Regions from separate parts of the Bradyrhizobium sp. INPA03-11B genome, predicted to be linked through region 3. Evidence: riboswitches for the same ligand, from Rfam matches in the RefSeq annotation. Region 3 holds a riboswitch; each other region holds the start of a gene.
The links. Region 3 has a riboswitch for cobalamin ahead of QMZ05_RS09560 (TonB-dependent receptor). Riboswitches for the same ligand answer to the same signal wherever they lie in the genome.

Region 1: another riboswitch for cobalamin. It lies ahead of QMZ05_RS25515 (ribonucleoside-diphosphate reductase subunit alpha); the one in region 3 lies ahead of QMZ05_RS09560 (TonB-dependent receptor).
Region 2: another riboswitch for cobalamin. It lies ahead of QMZ05_RS15695 (DUF1636 domain-containing protein); the one in region 3 lies ahead of QMZ05_RS09560 (TonB-dependent receptor).

What each region holds. Positions count from the first base shown of each region.
Region 1 covers NZ_JASGSR010000068.1:3,311-10,270, reverse strand. Annotated here, with positions in the region: gene QMZ05_RS25535 (carboxymuconolactone decarboxylase family protein) at 600-1,148, opposite strand; gene QMZ05_RS25530 (peroxiredoxin) at 1,155-1,709, opposite strand; gene QMZ05_RS25525 (hypothetical protein) at 1,932-2,132, opposite strand; gene metE (5-methyltetrahydropteroyltriglutamate--homocysteine S-methyltransferase) at 2,151-4,502, opposite strand; cobalamin riboswitch at 4,614-4,814, opposite strand; cobalamin riboswitch at 4,948-5,170, shown strand; gene QMZ05_RS25515 (ribonucleoside-diphosphate reductase subunit alpha) at 5,285-6,960, shown strand, end outside.
Region 2 covers NZ_JASGSR010000031.1:46,550-53,509, forward strand. Annotated here, with positions in the region: gene cobW (cobalamin biosynthesis protein CobW) at 1-868, opposite strand, end outside; gene QMZ05_RS15695 (DUF1636 domain-containing protein) at 865-1,239, opposite strand; cobalamin riboswitch at 1,333-1,548, opposite strand; gene cobO (cob(I)yrinic acid a,c-diamide adenosyltransferase) at 1,585-2,238, shown strand; gene QMZ05_RS15705 (cobyric acid synthase) at 2,250-3,698, shown strand; gene cobD (threonine-phosphate decarboxylase CobD) at 3,753-4,718, opposite strand; gene cbiB (adenosylcobinamide-phosphate synthase CbiB) at 4,730-5,653, opposite strand; gene cobU (bifunctional adenosylcobinamide kinase/adenosylcobinamide-phosphate guanylyltransferase) at 5,823-6,326, shown strand; gene bluB (5,6-dimethylbenzimidazole synthase) at 6,358-6,960, shown strand, end outside.
Region 3 covers NZ_JASGSR010000017.1:43,057-50,016, forward strand. Annotated here, with positions in the region: gene QMZ05_RS09555 (PepSY domain-containing protein) at 1-762, opposite strand, end outside; gene QMZ05_RS09560 (TonB-dependent receptor) at 765-3,044, opposite strand; cobalamin riboswitch at 3,150-3,346, opposite strand; gene QMZ05_RS09565 (GTP-binding protein) at 3,565-4,494, opposite strand; gene QMZ05_RS09570 (amidohydrolase family protein) at 4,496-5,986, opposite strand; gene QMZ05_RS09575 (hypothetical protein) at 6,138-6,530, opposite strand; gene QMZ05_RS09580 (ABC transporter ATP-binding protein/permease) at 6,683-6,960, opposite strand, start outside.

The sequences.
Region 1 (6,960 bases), on a different contig from region 3:
ATACGCCATCGGAAACCTGCGCTGTGGAGCGCTTGGTAAAATCTCTAAGCCAGAACCTGACGTAGCGTCAGATTTGCATTCCGCGTTCGTGCTGTTAGGTTGAGAGCGGCTGTGGGCCAATCTTAGGTGACGCTCGAATGAAAAAATGGTTGTTTGTGACTGCGAGCGCCGTCGCGCTTGCAGCGGCGGTTCCGACTTTCGTTGCTGAGGCCGCCGGACCGGTCGACAGCAATGCGCAGGTCGTGAATGAGTCGGATGTTTGCAGCGCCAGCCCGGAGATGGCTTGGGTCTGCCGAACCTTTTATTGCTTATGCGACCCGGAGTGCAAACTATAATGAACTAACAAAATCAATTTTGGCAGAAATTGAGGATAGTGTCCTAGTACACTGGCCGCTTGAGGGCATAGCGGCCCCGTCCTCTTCCCGTGGGGGGCACTGTCAGATGATGCAAGGCGCGCCATCTTCAGTGTTCTCTCCATCGCCAATTCCGCTCGAGCGATTCAGGCCTCGTTCACGAAGGGGTGAGGGTTGCCTCTGGGCAAGCATCGAGTTCCGAATGCTGCCCTCACCCACCTGGAAAGAGCGGGCAGTGAGGTTAGATCACCCCGTCGTCGGAGCAGCGCCGTGCCCCGCCGCTTCGATCGCAACTGCCGCCGACTGCACGATGGCTGCAAAACGCGCCGCAGTCTGGATCGTCTCAGTACTGACGCCTGCCGCACGCAGGGTCTTCTCGTGGGCGTCAATACAGGCGCCGCAGCCATTTATGGCCGAGACTGCCAACGACCACAGCTCGAAATCGGACTTGTCCACGCCGGGATTGCTGATCACATTCATCCGCAGCCGTGCCGGCATCATCTTGTACTCCGGGTTGGTGGCGAGGTGAACGAAGCGGTAGTAGACGTTGTTCATCGCCATCACGGAAGCTGCCGATCTCGCTGCCGCGATCGCGACTGGGGTCATCACGGCGGCGGCAGCCGATTCCATCGCGGCGATCACGGCCGGATTGCGGGTGGCTATCGCGCTCGCCAACAGTAGCCCATACTGGCGCTGCGGCGACAGCGTCTCATCGGCGACCATCGACATCAGATTGAGCCTGACGTCCTTTGCGAAGTCGGGGATTTGTTCCTTCAGCTGCTCGATCGACGACATGCTGCCTCAAGCAACGTTCAGCGTTTCGCCGCCGATCTCGCGATTGCACGGGCAGAGTTCGTCGGTCTGCAGCGCGTCCAGAACGCGCAGCGTGTCCTTGGGGCTGCGGCCGACATTGAGATTGGTCGCATAGACATGCTGGATGGTATTGTCAGGATCAGTGATAAAGGTATAGCGGTAAGCGACGCCCTCGGGCGAACGCACGCCAAGGCCATCGACCAGCGCCCCTGTGGTATCGGCAAATTGCCAGATCGGCAGATTGTGCAGGTCCTGGTGTGCGCGTCGCCAGGCGAGCTTGCAGAACTCGTTGTCGGTCGAACCACCCAGTACGACCGCATCGCGGTCGGCAAAATCCTTGGATAGCCGGGCAAACTCGGCGATCTCGGTCGGGCAGACGAACGTGAAATCCTTCGGGTAGAAGAAGATGATCTTCCATTTCCCGGAAAAGCTGCTTTCAGTCAACGTTTCAAACGCGCTCTGCCCTTCTTCCTGCTGCGCGTGGAAGCCAGGCTTTACGCCTGTGATTTCGAACGACGGCAACTTACTTCCAATTCCGAGCATATTGTCCTCCCATGATCACTTCGTGCCGAAAACCGTGCTTCCGCCATGAGCGAAGCAAGCGACGTGCCACGTGATCTCGCGAGGCAGTTGGTCGAAGCAAACGGGACGCTTGCTGTGGGCATCTGATGCCGTGGAAGGCAAGACAAGCAGGCGCTCTCAGCCGCTGCGCAGCATCAGCTGTGCGGCAGATCGGTCGCCACGCGACCCTAAAGGTCTTGGGAGTTAGACGCGCTCCGCGGGCGCACCGAGGTGAAGCGCCAGAACCTGTTCCGGCGTTTCCATCACCTCGATGGTTTGAGCGTTGCTGCCGACGAATTCCAGGATCGTCTTGTCGCCCTCGCGCGACATGCCGCCGACGAGCGAGATGTTGACATAGTAGGGCTCCGCTTTGCCATAGCGGGTGCATTTGATCCAGAACTGCATCAGCAGCCTCCGTGACAATCAGCCTGCGGCCCGTAGCTCGCGCGCGGCCGCAACCATGTTGACAAGCGCCGGCCTGACCTCGTCCCATTTGCGGGTTTTCAGGCCGCAATCCGGATTGACCCAGAGCTGGCCGTCGGACAGGCGCCGCCGCGCCAGCTTGAGCAGCTCGGTCATCTCGGTCACCTCAGGCACCCGCGGCGAGTGGATGTCGTAGACGCCGGGTCCGATCTCGTTCGGATAGCGGTAGTTCCGGAATGCGTCCAGCAACTCCATCTTCGATCGCGATGTCTCGATCGAGATCACGTCGGCATCCATCGTGCCGATCGCGTCGATGATGTCGTTGAACTCGGAGTAGCACATATGGGTGTGAATCTGGGTCTCGTCCCGGACGCCGGACGAGCAGATACGGAAGCATTCCACCGCCCAGTCGAGATAGGTTGTCCACTCCGAGCGCCGCAGCGGCAGGCCTTCGCGCAAGGCGGCCTCGTCGATCTGGATCACGCCGGCGCCGGCGCCTTCGAGGTCTATAACCTCGTCGCGGATCGCGAGCGCGATCTGGCGGCAGGCTTGGCTACGCGGAACGTCGTCGCGGACGAACGACCAGTTGAGGATGGTGACTGGGCCGGTCAGCATCGCCTTCATCGGCTTCGCAGTCAGCGACTGCGCATAGTGCCACCATTCGACCGTCATCGGCTTCGGGCGTGACACGTCGCCGAACAGGATCGGCGGCCTGACATAGCGCGAGCCGTAGGACTGCACCCAGGCGTTCTCGGTGAAGACGAATCCTAAGAGCTGCTCACCGAAGTACTGCACCATGTCGTTGCGCTCGAACTCGCCATGGACAAGCACGTCGAGACCGATGCTTTCCTGCCAGCGCACGGTGCGTGCTGTCTGGTTCTGAAGGAAGGTCTTGTAGGCGGTATCACTGAGGTCTCCCTTGGCATGCGCGGCGCGTGCTTTCCTGATTTCGTGGGTCTGCGGGAAAGAGCCGATCGTCGTCGTGGGGAAAGCTGGCAGGTTGAAGCGCGCATGCTGCACCTCGGCTCGCTCCTCGAACCGACTGGCGCGCCGGCGCATCGCCTCGTCGATCCCCGCGATGCGGCTTGCCACCGTCGCGTCGTGAATGCGCGGCGAGGTCTTGCGCGCGGCTACGGCGGCGTCGGATGCCTTCAAAGCCTTTGTGATCGACCTGCGCCCGCTCGCAAGTGCCGTGCCGAGCGTGGCCAACTCCTCGACCTTCTGCACGGAGAAGGCCAGCCAGCTCTTCACTTCGGCATCGAGCTTGCCTTCCAGGGCAAGATCGATCGGCACATGCAGCAGCGAGCAGGAGGGCGCGATCTGCACGCGCTCCTTGCCGAGCTTTGCAACAGCGGGTTCAAGCCGGTCAAGGAGTCTGCTTAGATCGGCGCGCCAGATGTTGCGGCCGTCGAGCACGCCGAGCGAGACGACGCGGTCGGCGGGCAGGCGGGCGAGGTCATCGAGCTGCTCGGGCGCGCGCACCAGGTCCAGATGCAGACCAGCCACGGGAAGCGCGAATGCCGTGTCTTGATTCTCGCCAAGGCCGCCAAAATAGCTCGCCAGCATGATCTTGATCTGCGGTACCGCCCTGGCGATTCCGACATAAGCACGGCGCAGCGCGTCACGCGCCGCCTCGTCGAGATCCAGCACCAGGCAGGGCTCGTCGATCTGCACCCATTCCGCGCCGCTGCTGGCAAGCCCCCGCAGCACCTCGACATAGACCGGCAGCAGCCGGTCCAGCAGCGACAGCGGCTCGAAGCCGGCATCCTTGCTCTTGGCGAGCTTGAGAAAGGTGACCGGACCGACCAGCGCGGGTCGGGTCTGGTAGCCCAGTGCCTTGGCTTCCTCATATTCCTCGATCGGCTTGCGCGAGACGAGGCGGAATTGCTGATCTTTCGCGAGTTCCGGAACCATGTAGTGATAGTTGGTGTCGAACCACTTGGTCATTTCTTGCGCCGGCACGCTTTGGCCATGATGGGCATGGCCGCGGGGCGCATCGTGCGGGTTGCCTTGGACATCACCCTGGCTGCCGCGCGCCATCGCAAAATAGGTCGCAAGTGGCATCGGGCCGCTGGCCCAGCCATAGATCGCGGGGATCGCGCCAACCATCACCGAGGTGTCGAGCACCTGGTCGTAGAACGAGAAATCGTTCGACGGGATCACGGAGACGCCGAGCTTCTTCTGCCGCGCCCAGTTGGCGGCACGCAATCCGATCCCGGCTTCGATCAATGCCTTCTCGTCCGATGCGCCGGACCAGAAGCTTTCGAGCGCAAGCTTGAGCTCGCGGCGTGGACCGATCCGCGGCGTACCAAGAGTTGCGACCGCAAGTGAGGAGATAGATTTAGAGGACATTGGCTTAACCCCAAAAGTTGGGGGCAAAGGCCGTAGTGACACGTCTGGACTCGCAAAGACGCATGGAGGCGCAAGCGGGTCGCAACCGCACCACCGGGACACCCCGCCCGAGGACGTTTATGTTGTCGAGGCAGGTCTCCTGGCTCGCGGGTCCTAGCTGTCGTCCGGCCTTCCCGAAACTTGCGCTTCAGTGGCTGAAATGGACGATGGCTCGCCGCTTACAGTTGCGGGGGCAGCGCCGGCATCGCACCGGCTTCCCTCTTAGCTTCGAGAGAAAGTGCCTCTCGAAGAACCACGACGAGGTCACTTACAGACAACATCGCGGGCGCGTCAACTCACGTGAGTTGAGGGGCTTCGTCCACAGACGCTCACGAGCGTTGGGATGACGCTTCCAAAAAATTTGGAGAGATCGTCTTGCGGCGGTTGACATCCTGTCTCAAATCGCACCAGATATAGACGTCACGGTCCGCCATATCACAAGATTTGGTGGCTAAGAGGGAAGCCGGTGAACTACGGATCGATCCGTAAAAATCCGGCGCTGCCCCCGCAACTGTAAGCAGTGAGTTGCTCTCGCCCTGTTAAGTCACTGATGCCACGAGGCATTGGGAAGACGAGGGAGCAACGGCGACCTGCGAGCCAGGAGACCTGCCGCGACACCAAACACGTCCACGGGCGGGGTGTCCCGGCGGTCGCTTGCACGGCCATGCCGGTGGCACTTGCCGCCGGAATGACGCAGCGTCCCCTCGACATCCAGCCCCAACAAGCATCACGGGGTCTGCACGATGTCTCTCTCTCTCGATCGCGAAACAAAGCCAGCGCCACTCATCCTGTTGCGTCCAGAATCGCTCGCCGCGCCGGAAGCTGCCCCTCCGATACAGGTGATACGCCGTAACGGCACGGTGTCGAAATTCGACGCCAGCAAGATTTCGGTGGCGATGACCAAGGCGTTCCTCGCAGTTGAGGGACATACCGCGGCCACCTCGCGCCGGGTGCATGAGATCGTCGAGCAACTCACCGCGGAGGTCGTCACCGCGCTGTCGCGGCGGATGAGCGAGGGCCGCACCTTCCACATCGAAGACGTGCAGGATCAGGTCGAACTGGCGCTGATGCGCAGCGAGCACCACAAGGTGGCGCGCGCCTATGTGTTGTACCGCGAGGAGCGCACGAGGCAGCGCGCCGAGCAGGAGGCGGCGAAAACGGCAAAGCCGGCGGCAGGACCAGCGATCCAGGTCACGCTGCGTGGCGGCACCAAGGTGCCGCTCGACCACGCCCGGTTGGCGCTGATCATCAACGAGGCCTGTACCGGCCTTGACGGCGTCGACGCCGTGCCCGTCATCGCCGAGACCCAACGCAACATCTATGACGGCATCGGCCAGGATGAGCTGGCGCTCGCCTCGGTGATGGCGGCCCGCACCCTGGTGGAGCAGGAGCCGAACTACACCTATGTCAGCGCGCGCCTGTTGCTCGACAAGCTGCGCACGGAGGTGCTGTCCTATGTGCATGGCGTGCCGACCAGTGCGTCGCAGGCGGATATGGCCGTGCACTATGCCGAGTATTTCCCGGCCTATATCAAGACCGGGTTCACGTCCGAACTGCTGGACGCCGAGCTCGGCCGCTTCGACCTCGTGCGGCTCGCCGCAGCACTGAAGCCCGAGCGTGATCTGTCGTTCCAGTTCCTCGGTCTACAGACGCTGTACGACCGCTATTTCCTGCATGTCCGCGGTAACCGCATCGAGCTGCCGCAGGCCTTCTTCATGCGCGTCGCCATGGGGTTGGCGCTGCGCGAGATCGACCGTGAGGCCCGCGCGATCGAGTTTTACGATTTGCTGTCGTCGTTCGACTTCATGGCTTCGACGCCGACGCTGTTCAATTCCGGCACGCTGCGGTCGCAGCTCTCGTCGTGTTTCCTGACCACCGTGGCCGATGACCTCGACGGCATCTTCAAGTCGATCAAGGACAACGCGCTGCTCGCCAAATATTCCGGTGGGCTCGGCAACGACTGGACCCGCGTCCGCGGGCTCGGCGCCCATATCAAGGGCACCAATGGCGAAAGCCAGGGCGTGGTTCCGTTCCTGAAAGTGGCCAACGACACCGCGATTGCCGTCAACCAGGGCGGCAAACGCAAAGGCGCTGTCTGCGCCTATCTCGAGACCTGGCACGTCGACATCGAGGAATTCCTCGATCTGCGCAAGAATACCGGCGACGACCGCCGCCGCACCCACGACATGAACACCGCCAACTGGGTGCCCGATCTGTTCATGCAGCGCGTCGAGGCCGATAGCGAATGGACGTTGTTCTCGCCGGACGAAACGCCGGATCTGCACCATCTCTATGGCAAGCCGTTCGCCGAGCGTTACGCCTATTACGAGGCCAAGGCCGCGCGCGGCGAGATGCGGGTGTTCAAGCAGATCCGCGCCGTCGACCTCTGGCGCAAGATGCTGACCATGCTGTTCGAGAC
Region 2 (6,960 bases), on a different contig from region 3:
CGATGTAGCCCTTGGCGCGCAGCACGTTCTGCTCCCGCGCCAGGCCCTTGATCGAGGCGACCAGCGCATCGATGTCGACAATCTCCGGAAGATCGATCACCACCGAATTGAAATCGTCGTGCTCGTGCTCCTCTTCGCCGTCATGATGCGACGGCCGCGACGCGAGGTCATTTTCCGCCGCAGCTCCGAGCCCCAGGATCACGCGCGCGTCGATGGTGCCGTCGACGATGGGCAACATCGGCACCTCACGCGGCATCTCGGCCGCGATCACCTCCTTGGCCGCCTTGATCCCCTCCGCGCCGGCGAGATCGGCCTTGGTCAGCAGCACGATATCGGCGCAGGCGATCTGGTCCTCGAACACTTCGGACAGCGGCGTCTCGTGATCGAGATTGTCGTCGGCCGCGCGCTGCGCATCCACCGCGGCCGGATCCGGCGCAAAGCGGCCGGCTGCAACGGCTTCCGCATCGGCCAGCGCGATCACGCCGTCGACCGTGATCCGCGAACGAATCTCCGGCCAGTCGAACGCCTTGAGCAACGGCTTCGGCAGTGCGAGCCCCGAGGTCTCGATCACGATGTGATCGGGCTTCACCGGGCGCGCGAGCAACTGCTCCATCGCCGGGATGAAATCGTCGGCGACAGTGCAGCAGATGCAGCCATTGGCGAGCTCGACGATGTTCTCGGTCGGACAATTGGCATCGGCGCAGGATTTCAGGATGTCGCCGTCGACGCCTTCGCTGCCGAATTCATTCACCAGCACCGCGAGCTTCTTGCCGTTGGCGTTCCGGATCAGATGCTGGATCAGCGTCGTCTTGCCGGACCCGAGAAAGCCGGTCACGACGGTAACCGGAACCTTGGCGAGTGTAGTCATTCTGCGGCCTCCGGCACGACGGGAAGAGGTGGAATGCGGGCAAGCGATTGCTTGCGGAAGATTTCAGGACGGCTGCGCCACGGCACGATGCCGTCAGGTGCCGCCGCATAGGCGGAGGCGCCTGCGATCACATCCCCGGCATTGGCTTCGGACAGGCGCCCATAGACATAGGACCACCGGCCGGGCGCGCTGAGCGCGACCGAGCAGCCCTGGCTGCAAGCCGACAGGCATTCGACGGGAACCAGATCGACGCCATCGGGCACGCCGGCCTCGAGAAGCGCGGCATGCAGGCGCGCACCGGGCGCGACGTCACCTTCCGCCAACGTTTGGCCGGCGCGGCAGGTGATACAGACATGAAGGGTAACGCTCATCGGCCTTCCTGGATTGACAGCGGGAAGCGATGAGGCACACGAACCGATTGTGGATCGGCTCGTTCCCCGTCGCGGAACACCCCGTCCGCCGGTCTCACAACATGCTGCGCTGGCAGGTCTCCCGGCTTGCGGAGTAGGATTTCTCCTTTGATGCCCACCTTCCCGACTCCTTACGGAATCAGTGGCCTGGGCATCTCTCCGGTCACGGTCGCGGGGGCGGCTGCGTTTTGGGCCGACCTTGCGGTCTCAGCCCTATCGCATTCCCTGTTCGCCTGTCGTAGGACAGGAACCAACGCAGGCCCACCATTCGTCCAAGCCTCGCACTTGTCAAGCCGAAGGAACGTGATGATTTCTGATGGAAACGACGCTGAGGACGGCGCTGTCGGCACCGACCCATCGCTGGACGCGCGCCATGCCGACAAGATGGCGAAAAAGAAGGCCGCCCGGGATCGCATCATGGCGACCAAGAGCGGCGAAAAGGGTCTGATCATCGTTCATACCGGCGCCGGCAAAGGAAAATCGTCCTCCGCCTTCGGCATGATCGTCCGCTGCGTCGCGCACGGCTTTCCCTGTGCCGTGGTGCAATTCATCAAGGGGGCCTGGGATACCGGCGAGCGCCGGCTGCTCACCGGGCATTTCGGCGAGCTCTGTCAATTCCACGCGATGGGCGAAGGTTTTACCTGGGAGACCCAGGATCGCGCCCGCGATATCGCAGCAGCGCAAGCCGGGTGGGAAAAGGCCAAGCAGCTGATCGCAGATCCGAGCCTGCGCATGGTCGTGCTCGACGAGATCAACATCGCGCTGCGCTACGACTATCTCGCGGTCGCTGACGTCGTGGAATTCCTGACGACGTCGAAGCCGCCGATGACGCATGTCGTGCTCACCGGTCGCAACGCCAAGAAGGAGCTGATCGAGATTGCCGATCTCGTCACCGAGATGACATTGGTGAAGCATCCGTTCCGCTCCGGCATCAAGGCCCAGCCGGGCGTCGAATTCTGACAGACATCGCCATGGCGCGCGCATTGATGATCCAGGGAGCCGGCTCGGACGTGGGCAAATCGCTCATCGTCGCGGGGCTTGCGCGCGCCGCCACGCGGCGCGGCCTGCGCGTGCTGCCGTTCAAACCTCAGAACATGTCGAACAATGCGGCCGTGACCATCGATGGCGGCGAGATCGGACGCGCGCAGGCGTTGCAGGCGCTCGCCGCCGGCGTCGAGCCGCACACCGACATGAACCCGGTGCTGCTCAAGCCCGAAACCGATGTCGGCGCCCAGATCATCGTGCACGGCAAGCGGATCGCGACCGCCCGCGCGCGGGAATATGCCGGCATGAAGCCACAGCTGATGGGCGCAGTGCTGGAGAGTTTTGAGCGCCTGAAGGCGCGCGCAGACCTCGTGCTGGTCGAAGGCGCCGGCAGTCCCGCCGAGGTCAACCTGCGCAAGGCCGACATCGCCAATATGGGCTTTGCGCGCCGGGCCGACGTGCCCGTGGTGCTGGTCGGCGACATCGACCGCGGCGGCGTGATCGCGCAGCTCGTCGGCATCAAGACCGTGATCGATCCCGACGATGCCGCGATGATCCAGGGCTTCGTCATCAACAAATTCCGCGGCGATCCCTCGCTGTTCGACGACGGCTACCGCCTGATCGAGGACCGCACCGCGTGGCGCGGCTTTGGCGTGCTGCCCTGGTTCGCTCGCGCCGGCGAATTACCGGCCGAAGACGCGCTCGGGCTCGGCGACGCGCGCAAGCCCGGCCAGTGCAAGATCGCGTTTCTGGCCCTGTCGCGGATTGCGAATTTCGACGACCTCGATCCGCTGAAGCTCGAACCCGGCGTCGATCTGGTGATGGTCCGTCCGGGCGAAGCCATCCCCGGTGATGCCAGGCTCGTCATCCTGCCCGGCTCGAAATCGACCCGCGGCGACCTCGCCTTCCTGCGCGCGCAGGGCTGGGACATCGATCTCCTGGCGCATCATCGCCGCGGCGGGCACGTGCTCGGCCTGTGCGGCGGATACCAGATGCTCGGACAAGCGGTCGCCGATCCCGATGGGATCGAGGGTCCCGCGGGCGAAACGCGCGGGCTCGGGCTGCTCGATGTCACCACCACCATGACCGAGCAGAAGACGCTGACCCGCGTCAGCGCCGTGCATGCTGCGACCGGTCAGCCGATCAGCGCCTACGAAATCCACATCGGACGCACCGACGGCCCGGATCGCGTCCGGCCGTTTTCAATACTTGACGGCTCGCCGGAAGGTGCCATGTCGCCTGACGGACGCGTTCACGGCAGCTATCTGCACGGCCTGTTCACGTCGGACGAATTTCGTAAGGCCTTCCTTGCGCAGCTCGATATCCCTGCGGCGGATCAGCCTTACGGCGCCAGGGTCGAGAGCGCGCTCGACGCGCTTGCCGAGCACATCGAGACCCATCTCGATGTCGACGGCCTGCTCGCGCTGGCGCGCTAAGGGCGTTTCGAGCGAAGTCGACACCAGTTCGCGTGAAGAAAACGCGTCAAGAAATCAGCGCGACAACACGGCGGAAAGCCGGGACCATTCAGCCTCATTGCCGGGCAGACCGAGGCGCAGCCATCCCGGCTTGTGCTGGAAGACGCGCGACCAGATCCGTCCGCGGGCAAGCGTCTCCTGCGCGGCGAGCGCATCGCCGGTCTCGTAAAGCCGGAACAGCGGCGTGCCGCCGACCAGCGTCCAACCCCGCGATTGCGCCGCCGCGTCGAGCTTGACGCAGTCGTCCGCCAGCCGTGCGGTCGTTGCCCTCGCCCAGTCGTGGTCGAGCAAGGCCCGCCGCCCGATCGCGATCGCGGCCCCCGAAACCGGCCATGGCCCGGTCATTGCGGAGAGCGCGGCGATATCAGCTGCGCCGCCAACAGCGAAGCCGAGCCGCAAGCCGGCAAGCCCGTAAAACTTGCCGAATGAGCGCAGGATCACGAGCCCCGCGCGTCCTGCTTCTGCTGCAAGCGAGATGCCGGGTACGGCGTCCGCAAAACTCTCGTCGATCACGAGCCGGCCAACACGTGGCAACAGCGCAAGCAGTTCGTCCCGATCATGGCGTCTTCCGTCGGGGTTGTTCGGATTGACGACGACGGCAACATCGGCTCCCGCAAGCGCCGCAACCTCGGACACCTCGGCAACCTCCCAGCCCGCCGCCGACAACACGCCGGCATACTCATTATATGTGGGCGCCAGGATGCGCGCTCGCCCGCGCGACGCCAGACTAGGCAGCAACTGAATGGCGGCCTGCGCACCGCCCATCGCCACGATCGGCGCACTGGTAGCGTAGGCCCGCCGCGCCGCGTCGTGCAGGGATTCGATTTCGGATCGCGACGGCAACACGCTCCATTGCCGCGCCTCCACACTGACGTCTGGATAAGGCACGCGATTGATCCCGGTCGACAGATCAATCCAGTCTTCCGCTGCGCCGCCGTAGCGTTGCTGGGCGACGTCGAGATTCCCGCCATGCTCACGCATGCGCCGCTCCTTCACGCCAGCGCCAGGGCCACGAAGGCCGCGGCCAGCAGCATCATGGCGTAACGATAGAGTTTCAGCCCGGTGAGGACGTCAGCAGCAGCCGGATCGCGCGCACCCTCGTTCAGCCAAGGCTCGTGCGCGACGCTGCCGTGATAGATGCGCGGCCCGCTGAGCCGGACGCCGAGCGCGCCGGCCATCGCCGCTTCCGGCCACCCGGCATTGGGCGAGCGATGCCGATGCGCATCGCGCAGCATGCATGACCACGCCTGCGAGCGGTTTGGCGCGAGCAGCACGAACAAGACAGCGGTCAGCCGCGCCGGAATGAGATTGGCAACATCGTCGATCCGCGCCGCGGCCCAGCCAAAGGCTTCGTGCCGCTCGGTGCGATGGCCGATCATGGAGTCCAGCGTGTTGATCGCCTTGTAGCCGAGGATTCCCGGCAACCCGAACAGCGCGCCCCAGAACACCGGCGCCACGATGCCGTCGGATGCATTCTCGGCAAGGCTCTCGATGGTCGCGCGCGCGATGCCGGCGTCATCGAGCGTGGCCGGATCGCGCCCGACAATCTGCGCGACTGCTGAACGCGCGGCCGCGATGTCGCCAGAGACAAGCGGATGGGCCACCGCGGCGACATGGTCATGCAGTGAGCGCAGCGCCACCAGCGGCCATGCCAGCATACCGACAACAACGACATGCAGCCATCCGGATGCGAGCGCGGACTGAACGACCCAGCCCAGCGCCGTCGCCAGCGCGATCACCAGCACGGCCGCCGCAACACCGGCGGTGCGACGCAGCGCCGGAGGATCGGAGGCCCGGTTCCAGCTGGTATCGAGGAAATGGATCAAGCGGCCGAGCCAGGTCACGGGATGACCGATGCGGGCAAACAGCCACGCCGGCCAGCCGATCAAGGCATCCACAGCCATCGCCACCGCCATCGCTCCCGCAAATCCCACTTGACCCTCTCCTCGCCGCGATCCCCCTGATGCGCAAGACATCGAGCGAGCGCAAGCCCTCCGCGGGCGGATTTCGGCTTTGTATTTTACCGCGATTGGTGGTTAGAGCGTTTTCGAGCGAAGCGGGTCCCGGTTCGCAACAGGAGACCATATGACCGTCATTCTGATCACCGGCGGAGCCCGGTCCGGAAAGAGCCGGCGCGCCGAACTTCGCGCGCGCAGCTTTCCAGGTCAGCCGGTCTATGTTGCGACCGCCGAAGCACTCGATGCTGAAATGGACGAACGGATCGCCGGGCATCGCGCACGGCGCGGCGGCGACTGGATCGAACGCGAGGTGCCGCTCGATCTGGTTGACGTGCTGTCCGAGACCGATCGTGCCGGCGCCAGGCTGGTGGATTGCCTGACGCTGTGGCTGTCCAACCTGCTGCATGCGGAGCGCGACTGGTCGCAGGAGGTGACGCGCCTTGCGCAGGCGTTGCCGCGCCAGCACAGCCCGGTCATCCTGGTCACCAACGAGGTCGGCCTCGGCATCGTGCCCGACAACGCACTGGCGCGAACTTTTCGCGACGCCGCCGGCCTCATGAACCAGACCATCGCAGGTGTGGCTGAGGAAGTGGAATTCGTCGTGGCAGGCTTGCCGATGAAGCTCAAATGATGTCCGCTATCGAGCGGATCAAGGCCCCGCGATGATCTCATTCGACGATACGTTTCGCCGGCAACTGCATGAGCTGTTCGTGTGGCGGCGCGACGTGCGGCGCTTCCGGACCGATCCACTGCCGGATGGGTCAATCGAGCGGCTGATCGAGATCGCCTGCCTGTCGCCTTCGGTGGGATTGAGCCAGCCCTGGCGGTTCGTCATCGTCAACGACGCAGCACGGCGCCGTGCTGTGATCGAGGACTTCAAGGCCTGCAACGCTGACGCCCTGCGCTCCTATTCCGGCGAGCGTGCCGCAAAATACGCATCACTGAAGCTATCGGGCCTCGAAGAGGCGCCGGGCCATCTCGCCGTGTTTGCCGACAAGAGCGACCAGATCGGCGCCGGTCTCGGCCGCGCGACGATGCCGGAGACATCCGAATATTCCGTGGTGGCCGCGATCTGCTCGATGTGGCTTGCCGCACGTGCCGAAGGTATCGGACTCGGCTGGGTATCGATCCTCAATCCGGGCCGCGTTCGTGAGATCCTGGAGCTACCGGACGGCTGGAAGTTTATCGGCTACCTCTGCATCGGCTACCCCCAGGCAGAGTGCGACCGTCCCGAGCTCGAGCAGGCCAAGTGGGAATCGCGGCGA
Region 3 (6,960 bases):
GCGATAGGGCGAGACGGCGCCAGTCGCATAACGGCGCGTCAGCCGCAGGCGGAGAATGCCGATCCAGAAGCCGGTGACGGCGACGACGAGGCAGACGCCCGAGATCCACAGCACCACGTCCCGCCACAACGGGCCGTCCTTGCGCAGCACGGTCGGATAGATCCAGTGCGGGATCGATCCGAGCCAATTCCAGATGCGCTCGCGCCGCGTGGTGTCGAGCGCAATCTCGCCGGTGCGCGAGGAGACGTAGAGCTCGGTGCCGTCAGCATCGCCAAGGCCGATCAGATAAAGCGGCCGCAGCGGATCGAACCGCGCGGTGACCGACCACTGGTCTCGCGTCACAGTGTCGAGCAATTGCGGCCGCACCGCGTGCGGATGATGAGCGGCGATCGTCAGCGCCTGATCCGGCGTGATGCCGTTGATCACGCCACCATCGATTGCTGAAATGGTGACGGCGGCTCCCTTCCAGCCGGTCACGCGATAGACCGGAACGTCGTCCATCATCGAGAGCCGGAGATCGCGCGGATAATGCTCTGCGCCCGCAATCGCCATCGCGCGGTCAGGCGCGACCTGCACCTTGTTCCAGAGGATGACGGGGAGCGCAGCGAGGCGCTCGCCGTCGGTGAGGCGCGGAAACGCCACGTACATCATGACGAGGCCGGAGATGAACCACATCGCGAACAAGAGACACGTCGCAATGCCGATCCAGCGATGGACGACATAGAGCCATCGCCGCCCTCGCCGGATCAGAGCCCTGCGCATGATCAGAACTTCACGTTGACGGACAGTTCGGCGGTGCGCGGCATGCCCAGCAGCCACTGCCCCGTGCCGTTCGAGGTCACAGCGTAAACCTTGTCGAACAGATTGTAGACGCGGAACGCGACCGTGGTGCGGTCATCCGGCTTCCACTTGATGCCGCCATTGACCACATTGTAGCCCGGCCGCAACTGGGTGTTGGCCAGATCCGAATACATCGCGCCGACGATCTGCACGCCGCCATAGGCCGACCAGTTCGACGCGAAATCCCAGGTCAGCCAGACGTTCGCAACCTGCTGCGGTACGTTGACCGGGACATTGCCGTTGTAGCTGACGATCTTGCCGCCGACCACCTGGCTGTTGTTGTCATAGCGGGCGCGCAGCAGCGCAAGATTGGCGTCGACGCGCCAGCCATCGTTCAGCGCAAGTCCGACCGATCCTTCGACCCCGCGCGATGACTGCTGGCCGATCTGCAATGCCAGGCCAGCGGTGGGATTGCCGGGATCGGGAATCGTCAGGCCGGTCTTGACGATCTCGTAAGCAGCCAGCGTCCACTCGCCGCGGCCACCCCAGAACGACTGCTTGACCCCGACCTCGGTCTGCTTGCCGGTCGCGAGCTGGAAGGTCTTCTGCGAGGTCGACAGCGAGATCAAATTGCTGACCGGATCGACGCCGACCGCGTACTGACCATAGAACGCGAGGTTCTTGATCGGCTCATAGACCAACCCGGTACGCCAGCTGGTGCCCGACAGCGTCGTTTCAAAACTGTTCGCCGGCGTCTTGTAATCGGTGCGATCGACTTCGGGACGATCGTACCTGACGCCGGTGACGAGCGACAACTGATCGGTCAGCGACAGGCGATCTTCGGCGAACAGCGCATATTGATTGACGATCGCGTTGAAGCCCGGCGTGGTCACTGTCGTCGTCGCGAAGAACGATCCGGGATCGAACACGTAAGGATTGACCGACGACGCGCCGCCGTAAGGCGAGTTGTTGGTATGGGTGAAATCGATCCGGTTGACGTCGAACCCGGCCACGAACTGGTTTGCAAGTCCGAACACATGACCGCTGAAGGTCGCATCCATCCGGTTGCCGACCTGTTTCTGGTCATGGAAGATCTCGATATAACTCGACCGATCGATCAGCTGGGTCTTTGGATTCCAGGTGTAGTTCTCGATGTCGCGCCAGTGCCGCTCGCTGGTCAGATAATACAGCGTGTTATTGACCTTGACGCCGTCGGCGACATCCCATTCGGACTTGAACTGGGTCCAGCTGTCCTGATAGCGGATCGCGCTGTCGGATGCGTTGTAGTTCTTGAAGCGCAGCGCGTCCTGGATCGCGCCGTTGATCAGCGGCGTGCCGAAGTAGCGCGACGGGCTGCGATCGCCGTAGTCCTCGGACAGCGTGAAGGCGAGATTGTCCGAAGCCTGCACGCGCACGGCGGCGGAGACCACCGCATTCGAGGTCTTGTCGCGATCGACCCAGCCGTCCGACATGTTGCCGGTGGCGTTGATGCGGTAGGACACATTGGGATTGATCGGACCGGTGCTGTCCACCGAAAGCCGCCGCGTCATGTTGCTGTCGAGCGAGACCTCGGCCTCGTTGTAGGGCGTGGCTAACGGCTTCTTCGGAACGACGTTGATGACGCCGCCAATCGCGCCTTCGCCGTACAGCACCGAGGCCGGGCCGCGCAGCACCTCGATGCGTTGCGTCGACCAGGTGTCGTAGGGGAACGTCAGGGTGCCGGAGCCGATGTAGAAGCGCGTGCCGTCATAGAGCGTCATCACCGAGTTGCTGCCGGCAAAGCCGCGGGTGCTGAACGACAGGCCGCCATTGCCCGGCGCCGGCGTTGCGATGAACCCAGCCGCGTTCTGGGTGACGGCATCGAGCACATTGTGCTGGCCGCGTTCGGCGATGGTCTGCGCCGTGATGATCTCGACGCTGGCCGGCGTCTGCAGCGGCGTCAGGTTGAGGCGGCTGCCGGTGCCGCCCGGCGTGGTGGCATTGAGTGTTGGCGAAGCCGCTCCCGATGCACCCGACGCTGCGGCACGCGGCGCGCCGGGCGCGGCGGCGGCCGTTGCCGGCCTGGCGCGTTGCCGCGCCGTCGCGACGTTGCTGCTTCGCGCCGCGGGTTTGGGCTTCGCGGATGCCGAGGGTGCGACCTCGATCGGATCGAGCGTGGTGGGTGGAGCTGTTTGCGCGCCGGCTTCGGCCGGCAGCAGCAATGATGACAGGGAGCAGACGAGGCCGAGGCGCCAGTTGCGCGCAACGGAAGAAGACGAGGACATGAAACGACTCGCGGTAACGTGGCACGTCACCGCGAACGCGGACTGGCGCATTGCCCAAAAGGCAGTGCTCCGATCCCACCAGGACGCCCCCGCCCGATGTGCTCGCGTGTGACCACGACTGACGGCAGGTCTCCTGGCTCACGGGTCATCGCCTGTCGACGCCTTCCCGAGCTGAATAGCCCAGTGGCAAATTGACGAAAGGCTCGCCGTTTACAGTTGCGGGGACAGCTGCGGCGTTGAGAGTACTCTCGCACCGCATTCCCTTTTGATCCCCGAAGGGAACCGTCGCGAAAAACGATAGGTGGTGGACGCAGAGCTGTCAATTCGATGCGATTGTCGCACGCATGCTTTGTGCGATTGTGCTGCGATCGGGACACAGCGTCCGACTCGAATGCTTGTCCCGTCATCCTGAGGTGCGAGCGTAGCGAGCCTCGAAGGATCGACGGCCACTAGCCAGGCCGTGCATCCTTCGAGGCTCGCCGAAGAGGCTCGCACCTCAGGATGACGGAGAACCTTGGCATTACTCTGCTTCGACACATCCCTCCATGATCTCGTCGATCTCGGCGCGCGACAACACGCCCATCTCGGCGATGAACACTAGCCGCGTGCGCGGCACGCCGGGTACCAGCACGCCGCCCGCAGCCAAGGTCGCGCGGCCGCCGGCGAGTTGAAATACCGTCAGCCGCCCGGGCTGCTCCACCGTCTCGAACAATCCCTTCGCCCGCGCCAGCTTCGGCGCCAGTTTGCCGATCGCCTGCTGCAGGCGCGGCAGCCGCACCGGATGCTCCGAGGTCCAGCTCAGCGTCTCGAAGCGATCGGTCGCTGGCCGTCGCGGCGCGGTCTCACGCGGCGCCGGCACATGATCGAGATCAGCAGGAAACAGCAGTTCGGCCGGCACCTCGCCATGGAGGGCATCGACGATCACCGCCGCCGGACGCATCGCTCGCACGGCATCGCGGATCGCGGCGCACGCGGCTGCATCGGCGAGATCCACCTTGCTCAGCGCCACCACATCGGCCGCCCGCAGCTGCGAGCGCAGCAACGCATCATCCAGCGCGGCCACCGGCTGCGTTGCGTCGACGACGCACAGCACCGTCTCCAGCGGCGCCTCCTTCCAGATCACCGGATCCATCAGGTTGCGGACGATATCGGCGGGATCGGCGATCCCGCTGGTCTCGATCACGATGAATTCGGGACACGGATCACGCCGCAACAGTGTCGCGAGCGTGCGCAGCAGGTCACCCTCCAGCGTGCAGCAGATGCAGCCATTGCTCAGACTGACCACGCCGTCACCGGCGCCGGCGATCAGCTCGGCATCGATATTGATCGCGCCGAAATCATTGACCACGGCGGCGATGCGTTTGCCTTGCGCATGCGCCAGCAGATGGTTGACGACCGTGGTCTTGCCCGCCCCGAGAAAGCCCGCGACCAGCAGGATCGGGACCGGCACCTCAGCCCCCAGCGACGGGCCGGCGCACCGGCCGGCCGGGACGTGCCGCAACGTCGAGGACACCATCATTGATCAGCGGCTGGCCGCTGACCACGAGGTGGCGTACGCCTTCCGCCGGACGATTCATCGTCGAGAAGGTCGCGCGGTCGCTCAGCGTCTCGAAGTCGAACACCACGACGTCGGCATCGGCGCCCGCCTGCAGCCTGCCCTTGGCGCGCATCGCCGGCGTGCTCGCCGACAGGATCTCCGCCGGGATCAGCGCGCATTTGCGGATGCCCTCGAGCAGCGACACCTTCTTGCGCTCGCGCACCCATTCGCGGATGAAGCGGGTGAAGCAGCCTGCCGAGCGCGGATGCGAGGTGGCATCGTCAGGCAACGGCCAGGCGTCGCCGGTGTAGGGGCGGCCATCCGATAGCGTCCATGGCATCGCGTCGGACGCGATCGCACCGCCCGGATACAGCACCGCCATGTCGAGCAGGTCGCGATGATGCGCGTTGTTCTCGATGTCGAGCACATGCCACAGCACCAGCGTCGAGGGCTCCGCGGCCTGCGCCGCCAGCAGCTCCTCGCGGCTGCCGAAGCGATGACCGTCGGTCACCCGCTGCACCGAATCATAGCCGAGGCCGTTACGCTCCTCGAATTTCGGATCGCTGAAGAAGGTCGCCGCCAGCACCGTCGAGCCGGTGCCGTAGGGATAGGCTTCCACCGTGATTGGCAGGCCCTGCGCCTGCGCTTTCGCGATCAGCGCAACGCAGCGTTCGATATCGGTCTTGCTCGACGAGTTGAAGTGGCAGATGTGCATGTGTGCGCCGGTGGCGCCGGCATAGCCGATCAGGCGGATATAGGCCTCGGCCGCGCTCTCCGGATCGATGCGCGACATGTAGGCGACGTGGGTGAAGGTCGGCACCGCATGATTAGCCGCGAGCTGGCACACCGCGGTCAATTCCTGCACGCCGGCGCCGGGCGCATAGGCGTTGAGAATGCCGATGCCAATGCCGCCCTCGTTCAATCCATTGGCAAGGCGCTCGAGGATGCCGCCGACCTCACCCTCGGTCGCCACGTTCTCGATCCAGCGGCGATCGCGCATCGCTGCACCGAACGATTCCAGCGAGCTTTCCGAATTCGAGCCGGTCATCGCGCCGATCCGCGCGAACGCCCAGTTGGCGGCCGCGCCGTAGTTCAGCACCCGCCCCTTCTCGGCCTGGCGCTTGTACCAGGACGCCACCGGCAACACGCCGGCCTCGAGGTCGAGCGATGTCGTCACGCCGTCGAACGCTTGCATCCGATCGGCCGGAATGGTCTGGCCATGCGCGTGCAGGTCGATGAAGCCGGGCGCCACCACGAGCCCGGTGGCGTCGATCTGCCGCTCGGCGCCGCCGAGCCCGGCGCCGACCGCGGCGATCTTGCCGTCGACGACGGCGACGTCGCCGACCGCATCCATCCCGCTGGCCGGATCCACCACTCGGCCGCCGCTGATCACCAAACCGCCCATCTCGCCACTCCCCGCATTCCGAAACCAACCGGTCTCTTTTCGGGCACAGAGAAGCGCATCGCACGCATCGCGGCAACCCGGTCAGGGTTGTGGCGACATGCTCTGGCGGAATATCCGCCGCGCCATGCTGCCGATTGCAGAGAGCTCCTCGCTACGTTCCGGTTGCACGCCGCGACGGCAGCCCGCGCCAGAGGTCGACGTTCGGCCTGCTTCGGCTGGAGACGATCTTCGGTGGAGTCCGGTCGTTCGCGATCGCCGCCTCGAATGCGCGCCGCAGTCTGGGATTGTCGATCTGTGTCAGGAAGCGCAGGACAATGGCCTCGGCTTGTGCGCCGCTGCCGGTGATGACACGGCAGAGTTCCGCAGTCGTCCTGCGGAAGAAGTTGAATGCGTCATCGGCCGCGCCGCCCAGCCGGTCGACCTCGCCGGCGACACCGAGCGCGTGTATCCGGTCGTCGTCGTCGAGCGTCACTGCGAAGCGCAGCACGGCAAGCTGCCAGGCACGGAGCAGCTTGCTCTCGGGTTCAGTCGCGTCCTCGCGCATCAGTCGAACACCCCGCGCGACTGACCTCCTTCGGCTGTCGAGCGAGGTCCGGCGCGGCGCGACTATTCCTGCGCGGGAATAGGTTTTCGAGGGGAGCGCGCGCCCGATCGCATAGGAATTGCATAGGCGGCGCGCACAGCGTCCCGATTCGTTCAGATCCCCTCGAACTGCAGGCGCGCCAGCCGCGCATAGAGGCCGCCCGCGGCGACCAGCTCGGCATGGGTGCCCTGCTCGACGATCCTGCCCTGGTCCATGACCAGGATGCGGTCGCAGGACAGCACGGTCGCCAGCCGATGCGCGATGACGAGCGTGGTGCGATGGCGCATCAATTCCTCGAGCGCGGTCTGCACCAGCGTCTCGCTCTCGGCGTCGAGCGCCGAGGTCGCTTCATCCAGCAGCAGCAGCGGCGCATCGCGCAGGATCGCGCGCG